DNA from 3 places in the Aeromonas sp. 130281 genome. Region 1 is predicted to be linked to each of the others. Evidence: riboswitches for the same ligand, from Rfam matches in the RefSeq annotation. Region 1 holds a riboswitch; each other region holds the start of a gene.
The links. A riboswitch is a leader RNA that binds a small molecule or an ion and turns the genes downstream of it on or off. The one in region 1 is predicted to bind cyclic di-GMP.

Region 2: it holds a riboswitch for cyclic di-GMP, as region 1 does, so the genes downstream of both, AC1IN8_RS07495 (glycosyl hydrolase family 18 protein) here and gbpA (N-acetylglucosamine-binding protein GbpA) in region 1, are expected to answer to the same signal.
Region 3: it holds a riboswitch for cyclic di-GMP, as region 1 does, so the genes downstream of both, lafK (lateral flagellar response regulator transcription factor LafK) here and gbpA (N-acetylglucosamine-binding protein GbpA) in region 1, are expected to answer to the same signal.

What each region holds. Positions count from the first base shown of each region.
Region 1 is NZ_JBWVQS010000013.1:5,401-10,963, forward strand. Features, by position in the region: gene cbl (HTH-type transcriptional regulator Cbl) at 54-1,001, shown strand; gene AC1IN8_RS20095 (cytochrome b) at 1,092-1,622, opposite strand; gene gbpA (N-acetylglucosamine-binding protein GbpA) at 1,723-3,147, opposite strand; cyclic di-GMP riboswitch class I at 3,213-3,298, opposite strand; gene AC1IN8_RS20105 (methyl-accepting chemotaxis protein) at 3,561-5,246, opposite strand; gene AC1IN8_RS20110 (M3 family metallopeptidase) at 5,540-5,563, shown strand, end outside.
Region 2 is NZ_JBWVQS010000002.1:106,860-112,422, reverse strand. Features, by position in the region: gene AC1IN8_RS07495 (glycosyl hydrolase family 18 protein) at 1-1,617, opposite strand, end outside; cyclic di-GMP riboswitch class I at 1,729-1,815, opposite strand; gene AC1IN8_RS07490 (hybrid sensor histidine kinase/response regulator) at 2,018-5,491, opposite strand.
Region 3 is NZ_JBWVQS010000004.1:43,860-49,422, forward strand. Features, by position in the region: gene flhB (flagellar biosynthesis protein FlhB) at 1-313, shown strand, start outside; gene lfhA (lateral flagellar biosynthesis protein LfhA) at 317-2,392, shown strand; cyclic di-GMP riboswitch class I at 2,587-2,674, shown strand; gene lafK (lateral flagellar response regulator transcription factor LafK) at 2,927-4,189, shown strand; gene lfiE (lateral flagellar hook-basal body complex protein LfiE) at 4,201-4,527, shown strand; gene fliFL (lateral flagellar M-ring protein FliFL) at 4,546-5,563, shown strand, end outside.

The sequences.
Region 1 (5,563 bases):
TAACAAGAGGACGGTGGCAGCATCCACCGCCACTCAGCGCAGGAGGCGATGAGGTGAATTTTCAGCAATTACGCATTATCCGGGAAGCGGCGCGGCGGGATTACAACCTGACCGAGGTGGCCAATGCCCTCTTTACCTCCCAGTCCGGGGTCAGCCGCCATATCCGCGAGCTGGAGGAGGAGCTGGGGCTCGCGCTCTTCATCCGTTACGGCAAGCGGCTGCTCGGCATGACGGAGCCGGGCAAGGAGCTGCTGGTGATCGCCGAGCGCATCCTGGGGGACGCCGACAATATCCGCAAACTGGCCAGCACCTTCGCCAACCGGGATTCGGGGCGGCTGCTGGTAGCGACCACTCACACCCAGGCGCGCTATGCCCTGCCCCGTGTGGTGAAGGCGTTTCGCGAGCAGTTCCCCCTGGTGCAGCTGGAGCTGCGTCAGGGCAGCCCGGAGGAGATAGTGCGGCTGGTGCAGACCGGCGAAGTGGACATCGGCATCAGCAGCGAGCAGCTCGACAAGAGCGAAGGGGTGGTGGCGTTTCCCTACTACCGCTGGCACCACAACATAGTGGTGCCGGAGCAGCACCCCCTCACCGCCGAGCGGGAACTCACCCTGGCGGCCCTGGCCCATTGGCCCATAGTGACCTATCAGGCGGGCCTGACGGGGCGGGTGCGGGTGGATGAGGCCTTTGCCGAGGCTGGGATACATCCGCAGATCCTGCTGACCGCCCAGGACTCCGACGTCATCAAGACCTATGTCGAGCTGGAGATGGGGGTGGGCATACTGGCGGACATGGCGTTCGATCCCCAGCGGGACAAGGGGCTGGTGCAGCTCGACGGCAGCCGGCTGTTTGCGCCGCACACCGCCTGGATCGGCCTCAAGCAGGGGCAGTTCCAGCACAACTTCACCTGGCAGTTCATCCAGCTCTGCAACCCCGAGCTGGCGCTGGCGGAGATCCAGGCCAGGGCCATGAGCAACGAGCCCCTGCTCGACTACCAGATCTGAATGGGGCGCATGGTCTGAGAAAGCAGGGAGCCCTTGGCTCCCTGCTTGCTTATTCGATGCTTCAGCCAGGCCCAGAGCCTCGCTCATTGGTTAGCGCTCGCTCTGGGGGCCCAGCATGCGATACAGGGTGCGATCCCCCTTGATCCTGTGATGGTAGAGGGCGGCGGCCACGTGCAGCAGGACCAGCGCAGCCAGCGCCAGGCAGCCGAGGCGGTGGACGCCAAAGAAGAAGGCGTTGATCTCCGGTGAGCCGATCGGGTTGGCGACCGGGTAGAGCCAGAACAGGGAGTAGCCCTGCTCCAGCATCAGGAAGCCGCTCAGCAGCACCACAAACATCAGGCCGTAGAGCAGGGCGTGCGCCAGTCTGGCGGCGGGATGGTGAGGCTGGGACTGATCTTCGGGCAGGGGTGCGCGCCAGTGCCGCCAGCCCCAGCGCAGCAGGAAGAGCGGGGTGATCAGGGTCGCCATCGACATGTTCAACACCGACAGAAACTGAAACAGCCTGGGGTGGCTGTCGATCACCAGGTGCATCAGGTAGCCCGCCAGGGTGGCGTAGAGGATGACGGCGGCCATCAGCCAGTGCAGCAGGCGGCTCAGGGGGTCATAGTAGTGTTTCGTCATGGGATTTTTCCGACTGGGGCCCAGGGTGCAGAGAGGCACCGGGAGCCCGGATGACAGGCACAAAAAAGAGGCCGCTCGGGCCTCTTCTGCTTGCGGGGGATCAGTTCACCAGGGTCCAGGCATCCTGCCAGTTGGTGCCCACGCCGGGCTCATACTGGGTCGCCGTGCTGGTCCAGATGGTGCACCAGCCGCTGTAGGGGTAGGGCTTGCACTGATAGATCTTGCCATCTTTCGGCTGCAGCACCTTGGTGCCCGCAGCATAGGATTTGAGTCCCTCCGGGAAGCTGTACTGGTAGTCACCGCCGCTGGCGGGATCCTTGAACATCAGGTCCAGGGTCTGCTGCAGGGGGGCACCGCCCGCCTTCGGCTTGCCCTCGATCACCAGCTGGTGGTGGCCGGCGCTCAGACCGCCGACCGCCATGGTGAAGCTCTGGCTGCTGTCCTTGATGTCGGCGCCGGTCTGGCCCTTGGCGGCGCCGCCATGGTCATACAGGGTGTTGGTGACCGCGAGATCCCCCTCGGCCGTGACGGTGAAGTTGAGGGTGACCTTGCCGTTGTCGAGCAGGTATTCGCTCTCCAGCCCGCTTACGCTGATGCTGTTGCCCACCGGGGGTTGCTGCTGCTCGAGCTGGACCTCGACCCGCTGCAGGTTGCTGCCCGCCTTCAGGTAGACGGGGTTCTGGCCGTAGACCGGGTTGAACTGGCCATCGGTGCCCTGCTGGCCTGCGCGGATCTGGCTCTGCTCGGCGTTGATCCTGGCGGCCAGATCATGGGCCCAGTTGTTCTTCTGACCCTGCTCGGCGGAGCCTATGGTCAGCACTGTCTGCAGATCGGTGCGCTCGCCGTTGGCGTCGAATACCCGGGTCCTGGCCTTGTCGCCGACCACCAGATCGGTGGAGGGGTAGATGGTCCCGCCCTGGCTCCAGGTCAGCGGCGGCTGGGTGCCACCATCGAACTGGGCGTCGATGAGGTTGTAGAAGCTGTTGGCGGTATCGCCCACCTCCCAGACCCCGAGGATGACCTGGTAGCCGGTGCGCGCCGGCAGGGTGCACTGATGGGTGACCTGCTTGGGCGGTTGCACCATGCCCCCGTCGATGACGCAGAACGGATTGAGATCGAAGGAGTCCCTGGTCAGGGGCTGGTTCGGGTTCCACTCCTGCTTGGTGAGGTAGTAGCGCCAGTTGCGGGTCACGTGGTTGGCGGTGAAGGTCCAGCCGATGGCGAAGGGACCGGCCTGCACCTGGCGCTTGGTCCAGCGATCGCTGGTCTGGGCATTGAGTTCACCGAATTGCGGATGCCCGGCCGAGGCGATCTGGCCGTCGGCGGGGCCGCCATCGGGGAAGCCGGACGGCGCCTCCAGGCTCTGGGGCTCCCATTGAATGGCGCCACACTGGCTGTTGCCGCCGGTCTTGCACAGATAGTTGCGCCCTTCCGGCTGGCTGATGTAACCGTGGGCGAGCACGCCGCCGCTGGCCAGCAGCGCCAGCGCCGCGGCCACATGATTGAGTTGGATTTTTGCTGCCATACATTCCTCTGTTCGGTGATGTGGGCAGTCAAGTTGGCAGGGGAATTCCCCGTGACACACCTGGGTGTGGCAACCCCGCTATCCTGGACGACATGTCTTTAGACCGGAGGCTTTGCGTCCTGGCCTTTCAACCAGTTTGCCAAATGACTACATAAAGGGTCAGGGTGCCGCCCTTGAGGACGGCGCCACCATGATGGCTTCTTTTGATTAAATTATTAAGTGTAAATCTTTACAGCTTGACCTCATCGGAGTAGAGCAATCACTTAACACTCTGTTTTTAAAATTATATTTAATTCATCAAGTTGGGTTTTGCTTCGCCAGCTCTGTCAAAAGATGCAAAATCGCGACATTTTTCATCAATGAAAAAATCCCCTGCCGGCGAGGCCGGCAGGGGATGGGACTGTGTCAGACGGTCAGTGGTACGGGTACTGGTCTGGGCGGTGGGAGGGCGAGGGGCGCGGGGCCTGACCGGGCGCCAGATCCCGGGGGAGGCCATTGCCGAGCCTGAACACCGCCAGCCGCTCGTCCAGGCTGCGCGACAGCCCGGCCAGCAGCTCGCTCTCCTGGGCCAGCTGGGAGGCGGCCTGGGACATCTCGAGCGCCGAGTCATTGATGCCGTTGACGTTGCGGTTCATGTCTTCCGCCACCATGCTCTGCTGCTCCGCCGCCGTGGCTATCTGGGTCGCCATGTCGCTCACGTGCTGGATGTGGTTGACGATGAGGGAGAGATCCTGCCCCGCCTTCTCGGACTGGCCGACGCTGCTCTCCGCCAGCTTGCGGCTGGCATCCATGGCGCTGGCGGCGGTAACCGCCCGCTGCTGCAACTGGGTGATGGTGCTCTGGATCTCCTCGGTGGAGTGGCGGGTGCGGCTGGCCAGCTGGCGCACCTCGTCGGCCACCACGGCGAAGCCGCGACCCTGCTCGCCGGCCCGGGCCGCCTCTATGGCGGCGTTGAGGGCCAGCAGATTGGTCTGATCCGAGATGGCGCTGATGACGGCGGTCACCTCCCCTATCTGCATCACCCCCTCCTTGAGTCGATTGACCTGATGGGTGGCCTGCTCCACCTCGGTGGCGAGCGCCTGGATGCCGTGCACGCTGGCGTGGACGTCTTCGTTGCCGAGCCCGGCCTCGCTGGTGGCGTCCCGGGTGTCGCGGGCCGTGTTCTCGGCGTGGCCCGCCACATCCGAGATGGTGGCGCTCATCTCGTTCATGGCGGTGGCGAGCTGGGCCAGCTGATCCCGCTGGCTGTTGACCGCCTGGTTGGTCTGCTCGGCGGAGGCGGCGATGCGCAGGGCGGCATCCGCCACGTTGCGGGCCCCCTGGCTGGCTTCCAGCAGGGCGCGGCGAATGGCGTCCAGTCCCTGATTGGTGCTGGTGGCGACGGCCCCCAGCTCATCCTTGCCATGCACCGGGATGCTCACCACCAGATCCCCGGCCGCCACCTGGGCCATGGCCCCCTTGATCTCGGCGAGAGGCCTGACGATGGAGCGGCTGATGGCCACTCCAAGCCACCCCATCAGCAGGATCACCAGCAGGGTGGCCCCTCCCATCAGCTCATACTGGGACCAGATGGTGGCCTCTATGTCCTGCAGCAGCACGCCCGAGCCCAGGATCCAGCCCCAGGGCTGGTAGCCGGCCACCAGGGACATCTTCTGGGCCGCCTCGCCGGAGGGGGAGAGCCACTGGTACTCCAGGCGGCCCTGATGGCCGCCCTTGCCGAGATCCACCATGCGCTGCCAGTGGGATTCGGCGGGCGTCCCGCCCATCTGCTGGCCGACCAGCTCGGGCTTGGCAGGGTGCACCACCACCCTGCGATCCTCGTCCAGCACGAACAGATAGTTGTCCCCATCGAAGCGCATGCTGTCGAGCATGGCCTTGGCTTGTGCCTGGGCCTCTGGGGCGGGCAGGGTGGCGGCCAGGGTCTGGATCCGGCTCATGGCGAGATCCAGCACCGCCTGCAATCTGGCTTCCCGCTCACTCATCAGGTTGCGATGCAGGGCACTGGCGGAGATGAGCAGCAGTGCGATGAAGCCGACCAGCGCCACCGAGAGCAGCAGCATCAGTTTGCGACTCACGGCGATATCACCGAGCTTGAACATAGTCTTTTCCTTCTTTCCCGTGCGGATCTGGTGAGGGCCAGTCAGCTGGCTGGCCTTGATTGTTTTGTGTTTAACATTTATTTAACTTTCAAGAGGTTGTGATGGTTGATTGCCAATTGAGTGTGTTGGCAACCAGTATAGCCAGCAGACAGAAACCCTCGCTTTTGGTAGCGTGGTCTGGCGCATCCCGGCGCACCATTTGCCGGCTCTATTTGCAGGAAGTGTGAATGAGTTGGCATTTCACCAAAAAGGAGTGGGCGCCCCCGTGGCCGCCCCATAACAAGAGGGAATTTATGAGTTCCATTGCCAGGAATTAC
Region 2 (5,563 bases), on a different contig from region 1:
CCAGGCGAACAGGCCGCCGAGCTGGTTCGCCAGCACGTACTGCCCCTTGGCCTTGACCGAGCGGTCGTTGTCGAAGCTGATGAGATCGCCGCTGCTGGCCTTGAACACATAGGGGGCCTCGGCCGACTCGTCATAGCCCTGCTCCCAGCCTGCGCCCATGCGGTTGTTGACGATGTCGCGATAATCCACCACGCCGTTTTCCCAGGTGCCGCTGACCGGCCCGGTCGCGGTGCCGGTGAAGGGATTGCCTGCCTGGTAGTTCTTCACGCCGGTCCAGCCACGGCCATACATGGCCGCCCCCACCACTATCTTGCCCGGTGTCACCCCCTGACCCAGCAGCGCCTTGACGCCCTTGTCGGTGGTGTACTTGGTGGCCGGATCCCAGCTGGAGGCAAAGAGGTTGGTCTGGTGGGCCAGATTCGTCAGGTCGAAGGCGCCGCTGAAGTCGTAGCTCATCAGGAAGATGTGGTCCATGTACTGCTGGGCAGCCTGATAATCGACCTTGGCAATCTTGTCACCGCCGGCGCTGATGGCCGAGGTGAGCTCATACTGGCGGCCGGTCTCGGCTTCCAGCTCGTCGAGCATGGCGCGCAGCTCCTGCATCAGCACCACATAGGTGGCACCATCGTTCGGACCGCCCAGGCTGGGGTTGGCCCCCTGGCCACCCGGGAACTCCCAGTCGATGTCCACCCCGTCGAAGAATTTCCAGGTCTGCAGGAACTCCTTGACCGAGGCGACGAAGGTATCTCGCTTGGTCTTGTCCCCCAGGAAGTAGAAGGGGTCGGAGAGGGTCCAGCCCCCGACCGACGGCAGGATCTTGAGGTCAGGGTGGGCCTGCTTGAGGGCCATCAGGTTGCCGAAGTTGCCCTTGTAGGGTTCATCCCAGGCACTGAGGTTACCCTGGGACATCTGGATCGCCGCCCAGGGATCGTGGATGGAGACCTTGAAGTCCTCACGACCGGCACAGGAGCGCTGCAGCGCCTCGAAGCTGCCGGAGATCTCTTTGAGGCTGTCGTTGATGCCGTTGCCGCCGCAGATGGGGGTGAAGCCGTAGAGGATATGAGTCAGGTTCTGGGCCGGGATCTTGTCCACGGTGAACTTGCGGCCGTAGACACCCCACTCCACGTAGTAGGCCCCCACCACCTTGCCGGACTTGTTGGCGTAGGGCTTGTTGTTCTCCTTGAGCGGCGCATTGAGCGGTGCCAGGTGGCTGCCGTCGGTATCGGCGACCATCAGCTCCTTCTTGTCGGAGAGGGTGCAGCCGTCGGCGTTGCACAGGGCCACCTGCATCTGGTAGCGGCCCCCCTTGGTCACCTTGAAGTTGGCGGTGCCCGCGGCGGAAGCGGGGCCTGACCACACCTCCTGGCCATCGAGCAGCACCTTGGCGGTCTGACCGACGTCACCGGACCAGAGGTTCCAGGTCACGCTGACCGGGGCGCCATCCTTGTGGACTGTCACCAGCTGGTTGTAGGCCGAGGCGGATTGATTGACTTCGACGATGGCGAACTTGGTGGGGCCCGAGCCTATGGTGGGTTTGCCCGGGGCAGCGGCGAAGGCGGAGGTAGCACAGAATCCCCCGACCAGGAGCGCCAGCAGGGAAAGTTTTGGACTTAACATATTTGAACTTCCTTATTTCGTTATTGGAATTAACAACGAAAAAGGCAACGCAACCTGCCAGGTAACGCAGACATCATCGCCACCATGGCTTGGCCCATGGACGATACAACCTGTGGTGACCCCGCTATCCTAGGTGCTTTGACCCTTAGACCGGAGGCTTTGCGTCCCGGACTTTCGTTCGGTTTGCCTTTTTGCACAACTTGATTTGCGACAAAAATAATCGCCGAATGACTATAGGAGGGAGTCGGAGGAGGCGCTACCTAGTAAAAATGACAGCGAATAGGACTCATTTTCCAGATTGTTCGCGAACATGCCGGCAAGCTGGCGCCAACATCGGTGATGCTGGCGCCTGATGACAGTTCCCGAACTTGCCAAACAATGCTTGATTGTGTGAAGGCTGTCACTGTATTGGCAGCAGCAGGCTGTTCATCAGCGCCCGCAGCTTGAGGGGTTTGACCGGCTTGCTGACGTAGCCAAAGCCGTGCTCACGGATCTGGGTCTGCAGCTCGCTCTTGCGATCCGCGCTGATGATGATGCCGCCGATGTCGTTACCATGGGCCAGCCGGATCATGTGCAGCGCCTGCAGCCCCGTCTTGCCGTCATCCAGGTGGTAGTCGGAGAGCACCAGCCGGGGCAGGAAACCGGCCCCTATGATCTCCTCTGCCTGCTCCAGGCTCTGGGCGCAGCGCACCTCGCAGCCCCAGCGTCCCAGCAGGGAGGCCATGGCGATGAGGATGTCCTCCTCGTTGTCGATGCAGAGCACCCGGATCCCTTCGAGCTGGCTGTCTCGCACCACGGGGGGCGCCAGCTGGCTCGGCGTCACGGGCCGGGTCGCTAGGTTGAGGGTGATGGCAAACACGGACCCCGCCCCGGGCCAGCTGCGCAGGGAGAGCTGATGTCCCAGCACCTGGGAGATGCCGCGGGCGATGGCGAGCCCGAGGCCAAGTCCCTGCTCCCTGGCGGTGCGGGAGTGATCGAGGCGGGAGAACTCGTCGAAGATCGCCTCCTGCTTGTCCAGCGGAATGCCGGGGCCATTGTCCCACACCTCGATGCGCACCTTGTCCCCCAGGCGGCGGCAGCCGAGCAGCACCCGGCCGCCCGGGTTGTAACGGAACGCATTGGTGAGGAAGTTCTGCAACACCCGGCGCAGCAGGCGCACGTCGCTGTAGACCGCGAGGCGGCTCTCCACCACGGAGAACTGGATCTCCCCCGCCTGGGCCAGCACTCCGAACTCCGCCTTGAGATTGCCCAGCACGTCGCTCAGGGCGAAATCGAGCTTCTTCGCCTTGAACTTACCCGCCTCGAGGCGCGAGATGTCCAGCAGATCCGTGATGAGATCCTCGGTTGCCCCCAGGGCGTCGTCGATGTGGCGGGCGATGCGGACCTGCTCCGCCGCCTGCTCCCCTCCCTGCGGCAGCATCTCCAGCAGGGAGGAGGTAAACAGCTTGGCCGCGTTCAGCGGCTGGGTCAGATCGTGGCTCACCGCAGCCAGGAAACGGCTCTTGGAGTGGTTCGCCCGCTCCACCTGCTGGTTCACCAGCAGCAGCTGGCGGTTGAGCTCGGAGAGTTCGTGGGTACGCTCGGCCACCCTCGCCTCCAGGTGCTCGTTCGCTTCCCGCAGCACCCGCTCCGCCGCCCGGAAGGGGGTGATGTCGGTGAAGGTCATCACGAAGCCCCCCGCCGGCATGGGATTGCCCTGCATCTCGATCACCCGGCCGTCCGGTCGCTCCCGCGCCGAGACATGGGGGCTGCCCCGCTTCATGAAGGCGACCCGGCGCGCCACCTGGGCCTCTATGTCCCCCGGGCCGCAGAGCCCCTGCCCGGCGTTGTAGCGGATGATCTCCTCGATGGAGCGCCCCACCTGGATGAGCCCGTGCGGATAGTGGAACAGCTCTATGTAGCGCCGGTTCCAGGCCACCAGCTTGAGCTCCCTGTCCACCACAGAGATCCCCTGCCCCATGTGCTCTATGGCCCCCTGCAGCAGGCCGCGGTTGAAGCGGAACACGTCCGAGGCCTCGTCCACTATGGTGGCTATCTCCTCGAGCTGCATGTTGCGCCCCTGCAGGGCAGAGGCCAGCACCAGCCGGGCGGAGGAGGTGCCAAATACCCCCGCCAGCAACCGCTCGGTGTGGGCAATCAGATCGGCCGACGCCTGCATCTGGGGCGCCAGGGTGCCGCCGCGCTCACCGGCGAAGCGGCCGAAGGCGCGCTTGACCCGGCTCGAGCCGACGAAGCGGGCCGCCAGCATCTCCAGCTCCTTGACCGAGACCCGCGCCTGGTAGAGCGCCGTGGTATCCCGGCTCGGCTTGCCGACGAAGTTGGCGGCCTGCAGCCGCTCGCTCACCGCCGCCCGCGACAGCAGGGATCCCGCCACGTAGCCGAGCAGGTTGAGCAACAGGCTCAGGAAGATGCACCAGGCCCCCAGGCTCAGCTCGCGGAAGGCGGGCCAGTCGGGGGGGGCCAGCAGCGCCTCCAGGGGCGAGCCCGCCAGCAGGCCGCTCTCGGCCAGCAGGGTCACGAACCAGAGGCTGACCCCGAGGGCGAGCCCGAGATAGACCCCCTTGCGGTTGCCGTGCCGCCAGTAGAGCCCGAGCAGCAGGGCAGGGGCGAACTGGGCCACGGCGCCGAACGACAGATAGCCGATGCGCGACAGGCTGGTGAGATCCCCGAGCCAGAGATAGAGCACCCAGGCCGCCAGCAGGATCAGCAGTATGGCGCCCCGGCGCACCTGCAGCAGCAGCCGCATCAGCCGCTCATCCCGCCCCTGCTGCCAGAAGCGGCGCAGCAGCACCGGCAGCACCAGATCGTTGCTGACCATGATGGCCAGGGCTATGGTGCAGACGATCACCATGCCGGTGGCCGCCGAGGTGCCGCCGAGAAACGCCAGCATCGCCATGCCGTCAAAGCCCAGCGACATGGGCAGGCTGATGACATAGGTGTCCGAGGCCATGTCTGCCCCCACCCACTGCTTACCCGCCAGCGCCAGCGGCCAGATGAAGAGCCCCATCAGGAACAGGTAGAGCGGGAACAGCCAGCGCGCCCAGTGCAGATCCTGGCCCTGGTTGTTCTCCACCACAGTCACGTGGAACTGGCGCGGCAGGCAGATGACGGCGCACATGGCCACCAGGGTATAGATGGCGAGCTCCAGCAGGCTGCCCGGTGACACCGCCACCACCGCATCGAGAAAGTCCCCGGCCACCAGGGTGCGGGCCTCGCTCGGTCTGGCGATGATGAGCCAGAGCGCGAAGCCCCCCACCGCCATGAAGGCGAGCAGCTTGACCACGGACTCGAAGGCGATGGCGACCACCATGCCGCGATGGTGCTCGGTGGCGTCCAGGTTGCGGGTGCCGAACAGTATGCTGAACAGGGCCAGCAACAGGGCGACGCCGAGGGCCAGCTCGGCCGTGTTGCCCGTGGGCCCCGCCGGCACCGAGTTGGCCATCAGCAGATCCAGCCCGGTGACGATGGCCTTGAGCTGCAGCACCAGGTAGGGAAGTATCCCCATGACGGCGATCAGGCTGATCACCATGGCCAGGCGCTGGGACTTGCCATAGCGGGCGGCGATGAAGTCGGCGATGGAGGTGATGTGCTCGCGCTTGGCCACCAGGATGAGGCGGGCCAGCAGGCGCCAGCCAAACAGGAACACCAGCATGGGGCCAAGATAGATGGGCACAGGCGACCAGGGGGATTCGCTCGCCTGACCGACGGTGCCGAAGAAGGTCCAGGAGGTGCAATAGACGGCGAGCGACAGGCTGTAGAGCAGGGGCTGGCCCTTGAGCCGACGGCGCTTGCTCTTGTCCGCCACATAGGCGATGAGGAACAGCAAGCCCAGATAGGCGAGCGACAACCCGATCAGCAGCCATCCTTGGTGCATCTACATTCTTCCCTTGTTCAGATGTGTTGAGCGCCGCGCCGGCTCAGCGTGCCGACGGGCAACCGTCATTGA
Region 3 (5,563 bases), on a different contig from region 1:
CGCCATCAAGTATGATCCCGCGCGGGCCAACGCCCCCTATGTGATTGCCAAGGGCATAGACGGCATGGCGGAGCGGATCCGCGAGGTCGCCAGGCAGCACGACAAGATGGTGATGAGCCTGCCCGAGCTGACCCGGGCCATCTACTACTCCACCCGGGTGGATCAGGAAGTGCCGGCAGGCCTCTACACAGCGGTCGCCTATGTATTGAACCACGTATTGCAGTTACGGGCCTATGAGGCAGGCAAGGGCAGAAAACCCAATCCCCTTGCCCCTCTGCATGTGCCGCCCGAGTTACGTCAACCTGAGAGGTAAGTTGTGAACTGGCGTGTATTGACCCAATCCTATACAGCTATCCCCATGATGCTGCTGGCCATCCTGGCGATGATGATACTGCCTCTGCCCGGTTGGCTGCTGGACGCCCTGTTCACCTTCAACATAGTGCTGGCGGTGCTGGTGCTGCTGGTCTCTGTCTCGGCCCGTCGCCCCCTCGATTTCTCCGTGTTCCCGACCGTGCTGCTGGTGGCCACCCTGATGCGGTTGTCCCTCAACGTCGCCTCCACCCGGGTGGTGCTGCTCCATGGTCATGAGGGCAACGAGGCCGCCGGCAAGGTCATCCAGGCCTTCGGGGAAGTGGTGATCGGTGGCAACTACGTGGTGGGTCTGGTGGTGTTCGTGATCCTGATGATCATCAACTTCGTGGTGATCACCAAGGGGGGGGAGCGGATCTCCGAAGTCTCCGCCCGCTTCACCCTGGATGCCATGCCGGGCAAGCAGATGGCCATAGATGCCGATCTCAACGCCGGGACCCTGGATCAGCACCAGGCCCGTGCCAGGCGGGAAGAGATCGCCAGGGAAGCGGACTTCTACGGCGCCATGGATGGGGCCTCCAAGTTTGTCCGTGGCGATGCCATCGCCGGCCTGCTGGTGCTGATCATCAACCTGGTGGGTGGTCTCGCCATAGGTATCTTCCAGCACTCGCTGCCGGTTTCCGATGCCTTCCGCATCTATGCCCTGCTTACCATAGGTGATGGTCTGGTCGCCCAGATCCCCTCCCTGCTGATGTCCACCGCGGCGGCCATCATAGTCACTCGCGTGAGTGACGAGGGAGAGATGTCGGATCAGGTCGGCCAGCAGATCCTGGCTTCTCCCCGGGTCATCTATACGGCGGCGACCATCATGCTGATCCTGGGCCTGGTGCCCGGCATGCCCATGCTGGCCTTCCTCAGCTTTGCCGCCGTGCTGGCCTGGACCGGCTGGAGCGTCAGCCAGCGCCGGGCAAAGGACCCTGCCCTGGATGCGGCCGAAGAGTTGACGAGGCAGATGGTGCAGCCGGAGCCGCAGGGGCTGGACTGGCAGGATCTGCCGCCGGTGGATGCAGTCGCCATCGAACTGGGCTATCGGCTGGTGCCGCTGGCCGAGGCAAACAAGGGGGCCGAGCTGCTCGCCCGGGTGCGCGGCATTCGCAAGACGCTCTCCGAGCAGTATGGTTTCCTGCTGCCCGAGATCCGGGTACGGGACAACCTGCAACTGCAACCGGACCAGTATCGCATCAAGCTGTCGGGCATCGCCCTGGCCACGGGGAATGTGGATTGCCAGCGGCTGATGGCCATCAGCAGCGGGGAGACCTATGGGGCCCTGGACGGCGAGCTGACCCAGGATCCGGCCTATGGCATGAACGCGGTCTGGATCTCGCCGGACAACAAGGCCAAGGCGCTCAACCTGGGTTACTCCGTGGTGGACTCCGCCACCGTCATCGCTACCCATGCCAGCAAGCTGCTCAGGGAGCAGCTCGATGGGCTCTTCGGTCATGACGAGGTGGGCAAGCTGGGCCAGTATCTGGCCACCCAGTCGCCCCGCCTGGCGGAAGAGCTCAATCTGGCCCTGACCCAGATGCAGCAACTGCGGGTCTTCCGTCAGTTGCTCAAGGAGCAGATCAGCCTCACCGATATCCGCACCATAGCCACCACCTTGCTGGATGCGAGCGAGCTGACCAAGGATCCTGTGCTGCTGGCCTCGGACGTGCGCTGCGCCCTCAAGCGTCAGATCGTCAGGCAGGCGATCGGATCCCGCGACATACTGGCGGCCTTCACCCTGGATGATCGGCTGGAGCAGACTCTGCTGACGGCAATGAATCAGTCCCAGCAGCAGGGAAAAATCCAGCTGGACAGCTTCCCGGTCGACCCGCAATTGCTGGCACAGTTGCAGCAGAACATGCCGCTGGTGAAGGAGCAGTTGCAGCAGCAGGGGTATGCGCCTGTGCTGGTGGTCATGCCCCAGCTCAGGCCGTTGATCGCCCGTTATGCCCGATCCTTTTCAAAGGGTCTCAAAGTGCTCTCTTATAACGAGATCCCGGAAGATTTGCGGGTCGAGGTAATTGGCACCCTGGGCTGAAGTGGAATTGCCACGCCCATATGCCGGCAGGAAGAGACTATTCCGCACATCTGCTTGAATTGTCATATAAAGCCGTTATGATGTGACGGCTTTTGACGCGACACAGACTGACAGTGAAAAAATAAAATAGAAACAGTCAGATGTGTCACATGGCTTAAGGACAACCAAGCCATGCCATCCTAATACGGGTCGTCGCATGATAAAGGCAAACTGAACTGAAAAGTCAGGACGCAAAGCCTCCGGTCTAACAGCATTGATGCTAATGATAGCGGGGTTACCAAGGCCATGATTCCAGCCTTGTTTTCATACCGATATAGGGTAAGTGCTCAATAAGAAGTGCTGCCCCGTCCTGGTGCGTTTTTATTTTTTGAGCGTCAGTTCTGTTGATTGATTCATGTGCAATCACAGGTTCGGGTTAATATGTTTTCTGATTTATCTATCAAGGAAAATTCAATACCCGTCGGTATTGAATCTCATGCTCATTTATTATTAGTTTCCTCTTCGTTATCAAATGGAGACGATGTTGAGGGAATATTGTTGAAGGCAGGCTATCGCGTTTCTTGCCTGAATTCTGTCCCGCTGGCCAAGCAATTTCTCTCTCACCATTCAGCGGATCTCGTGCTGCTCGACATGGCGGTCATGACCGAGGCCGGTCCCTCAATGGTGCAGGAGCTGGCGGGTACCGACTGCGTCATCCTGGTCAATGAGCACCAGGCCTATCTGGCGGCGGAGGCCATGCGGGCCGGCGCCATCGACTACATCATCAAGCCTTTCAGCCAGCGCCAGATCCTCGATGTGGTGAGGGGAGCCCTGCGCCTGCGTCAGGCCATTCCCAACCTGATCGCCACCTCGCCCCTGAGCCTGCAGGTCTTGCAGCTTGCCAGGCGGGCTGCCAAAACCTCGGCCACCATCCTCATCGGCGGCGAGTCGGGGACGGGCAAGGAGCGGCTGGCCCGCTACATCCACGAGATGTCCAGCCGGGCGGGCAAGCCCTTCGTGGCCATCAACTGTGCTGCCATCCCCGAAGCCATGCTCGAATCCATCCTGTTCGGACACAGCAAGGGGGCCTTTACCGGCGCGACCGCCAGCCAGCAGGGCAAGTTCGAGCTGGCCCAGGGGGGCACCCTGCTGCTCGACGAGATCTCCGAACTGCCGCTCGCATTGCAGGCCAAGTTGCTGCGGGTGCTGCAGGAGAAAGAGGTCGAGCGGCTGGGCAGCCATCAGGTGATTGCGCTGGATGTGCGGATCATCGCCGCCAGCAACAGAGACCTGAGGGAGCTGGTGTTGCAGGGGGAGTTTCGCGAGGACCTCTTCTACCGGCTCGATGTGCTGCCCATGAGCTGGCCTGCCCTGCGGGAGCGGCCGGACGACATACTGCCGCTGGCGGAGTACTTCATCGAGCGCTACGCCGCCCAGCAGGGGTATCGCCTCAGCGAGAGCGCCTGCAAGCAGCTGCTCTCCTATGACTGGCCGGGCAATGTGCGCGAACTGGACAACGTGATCCAGCGGGCACTAATTATGGCTCGCGGATTGCATATTCAGGCGGTCGATTTGATGCTGCCCCATTATGCCGTCGAAGCCGACAACCTGTTACCGCAGACGCTTGCGGCCCCGGAGGGGCTCAGCGAGACCAAACGGCATGCCGAATTTCAATTCGTCCTGGAGACGTTGCGCCGTTTTCGTGGTCACCGGACTCGTACGGCCGAAGCCCTTGGGATGACGACCCGGGCACTTAGATACAAGCTGGCTGCCATGCGCGAGCAGGGCATCGATGTCGAGCAGCAGATTCAAAACTAAGGGATAACCGAGTGAAGATTGAGATCATGTCATCACAGGTGACGCTCCTGCAGCAGATGCAGGAAATGCAGCGCGTCGCCAGTCACACCCCTTCCATCGAGCCTAACGACGCCTCGGCTGTCTCGTTCAGCGACGCCATGCGTGACGTCGTCGGCCGGGTCAACGAACAGCAGAATGTCGCGTCCAGACTGATGACCGCCGTCGACGCGGGTCAGAGCGACGATCTGGTGGGGGCCATGGTGGCCAGCCAGAAGGCAGGTCTCAGTTTTTCCGCCCTGATGCAGGTGCGCAACAAACTGATGACAGGCTTCGATGACATCATGCGCATGCCGCTCTGAGGGTAGGTCATGACTGAATTGGTATCATCCTCGCCGGGGGCGTCGGGCTCCCTGATCGCCCGGGTACAGGAAGGGATGCGCAACTGGCGCACCCTGTCCCGGGACAACAAATCCATCCTGACCATAGCGCTGCTTGCCGCCATAGTGGCGGGCACCATAGTGGTGATCCTCTGGACCTCCAGCAAGAACTATGTGCCCCTCTACGGCAAGCAGGAGCTCTACGACACCGCCAACATCATGGAGATGCTGGAGAAGGAGCAGGTGCCCTTCCGGCTGGAGAAAAGCTCGGGCCAGATCCTGGTGCCTGAGAGCCAGCTCGCCCACGTGCGCATGGCGCTGGCGGCGCGCGGGGTCAGGGCGGCCATGCCGGCCGGCCTCGAGGGGCTGGACACAGTGACCGGTCTTGGCACCAGCGAGTTCATGGAAGGGGCGCGCTACCGCCATGCCCTGGAAGGGGAGCTGGCCAGAACCATCATCTCGCTGGATGCGGTGCGCAGCGCCCGGGTGCATCTGGCCATCCCCAAGCGGACCCTGTTTGTCGGCCGTGACGAAGAGAAACCCAGCGCCTCTGTGATGCTGGATCTGCAACCCGGTCAGTCCATGGAGCCGGGTCAGGTCGAGGCCATCGCCAACCTGGTGGCGGGCAGCATCTCGGGCATGAAGCCCGGTGCCGTGACCATAGTGGATCAGGCGGGCCAATTGCTGAGTGCCGAGTTTGGCGACAAGGCGGGATTCGGCAAGCAGAGCGTCCAGCAGATGGAATACGTGCGCAAGCTGGAGCAGTACATCCGCCAGCGTGCCAGCGACATGCTCCATCCCATGCTGGGCACCGGCAACTTCCGGGTCCAGATCGCCGCTGACGTCAACTTCAACGCGGTGGAAGAGACCCAGCAGCAGCTGGATCCCAACGGTGTGGTGACCAAGGAATCCAACAAGTCCGACAAGACCATAGATGCCCTGGCGCTCGGCATCCCGGGGGCCCTGTCCAACCGTCCTCCCGAGACGGCGCCCCAGACAGAAGCGGCTGCCGAGGGGA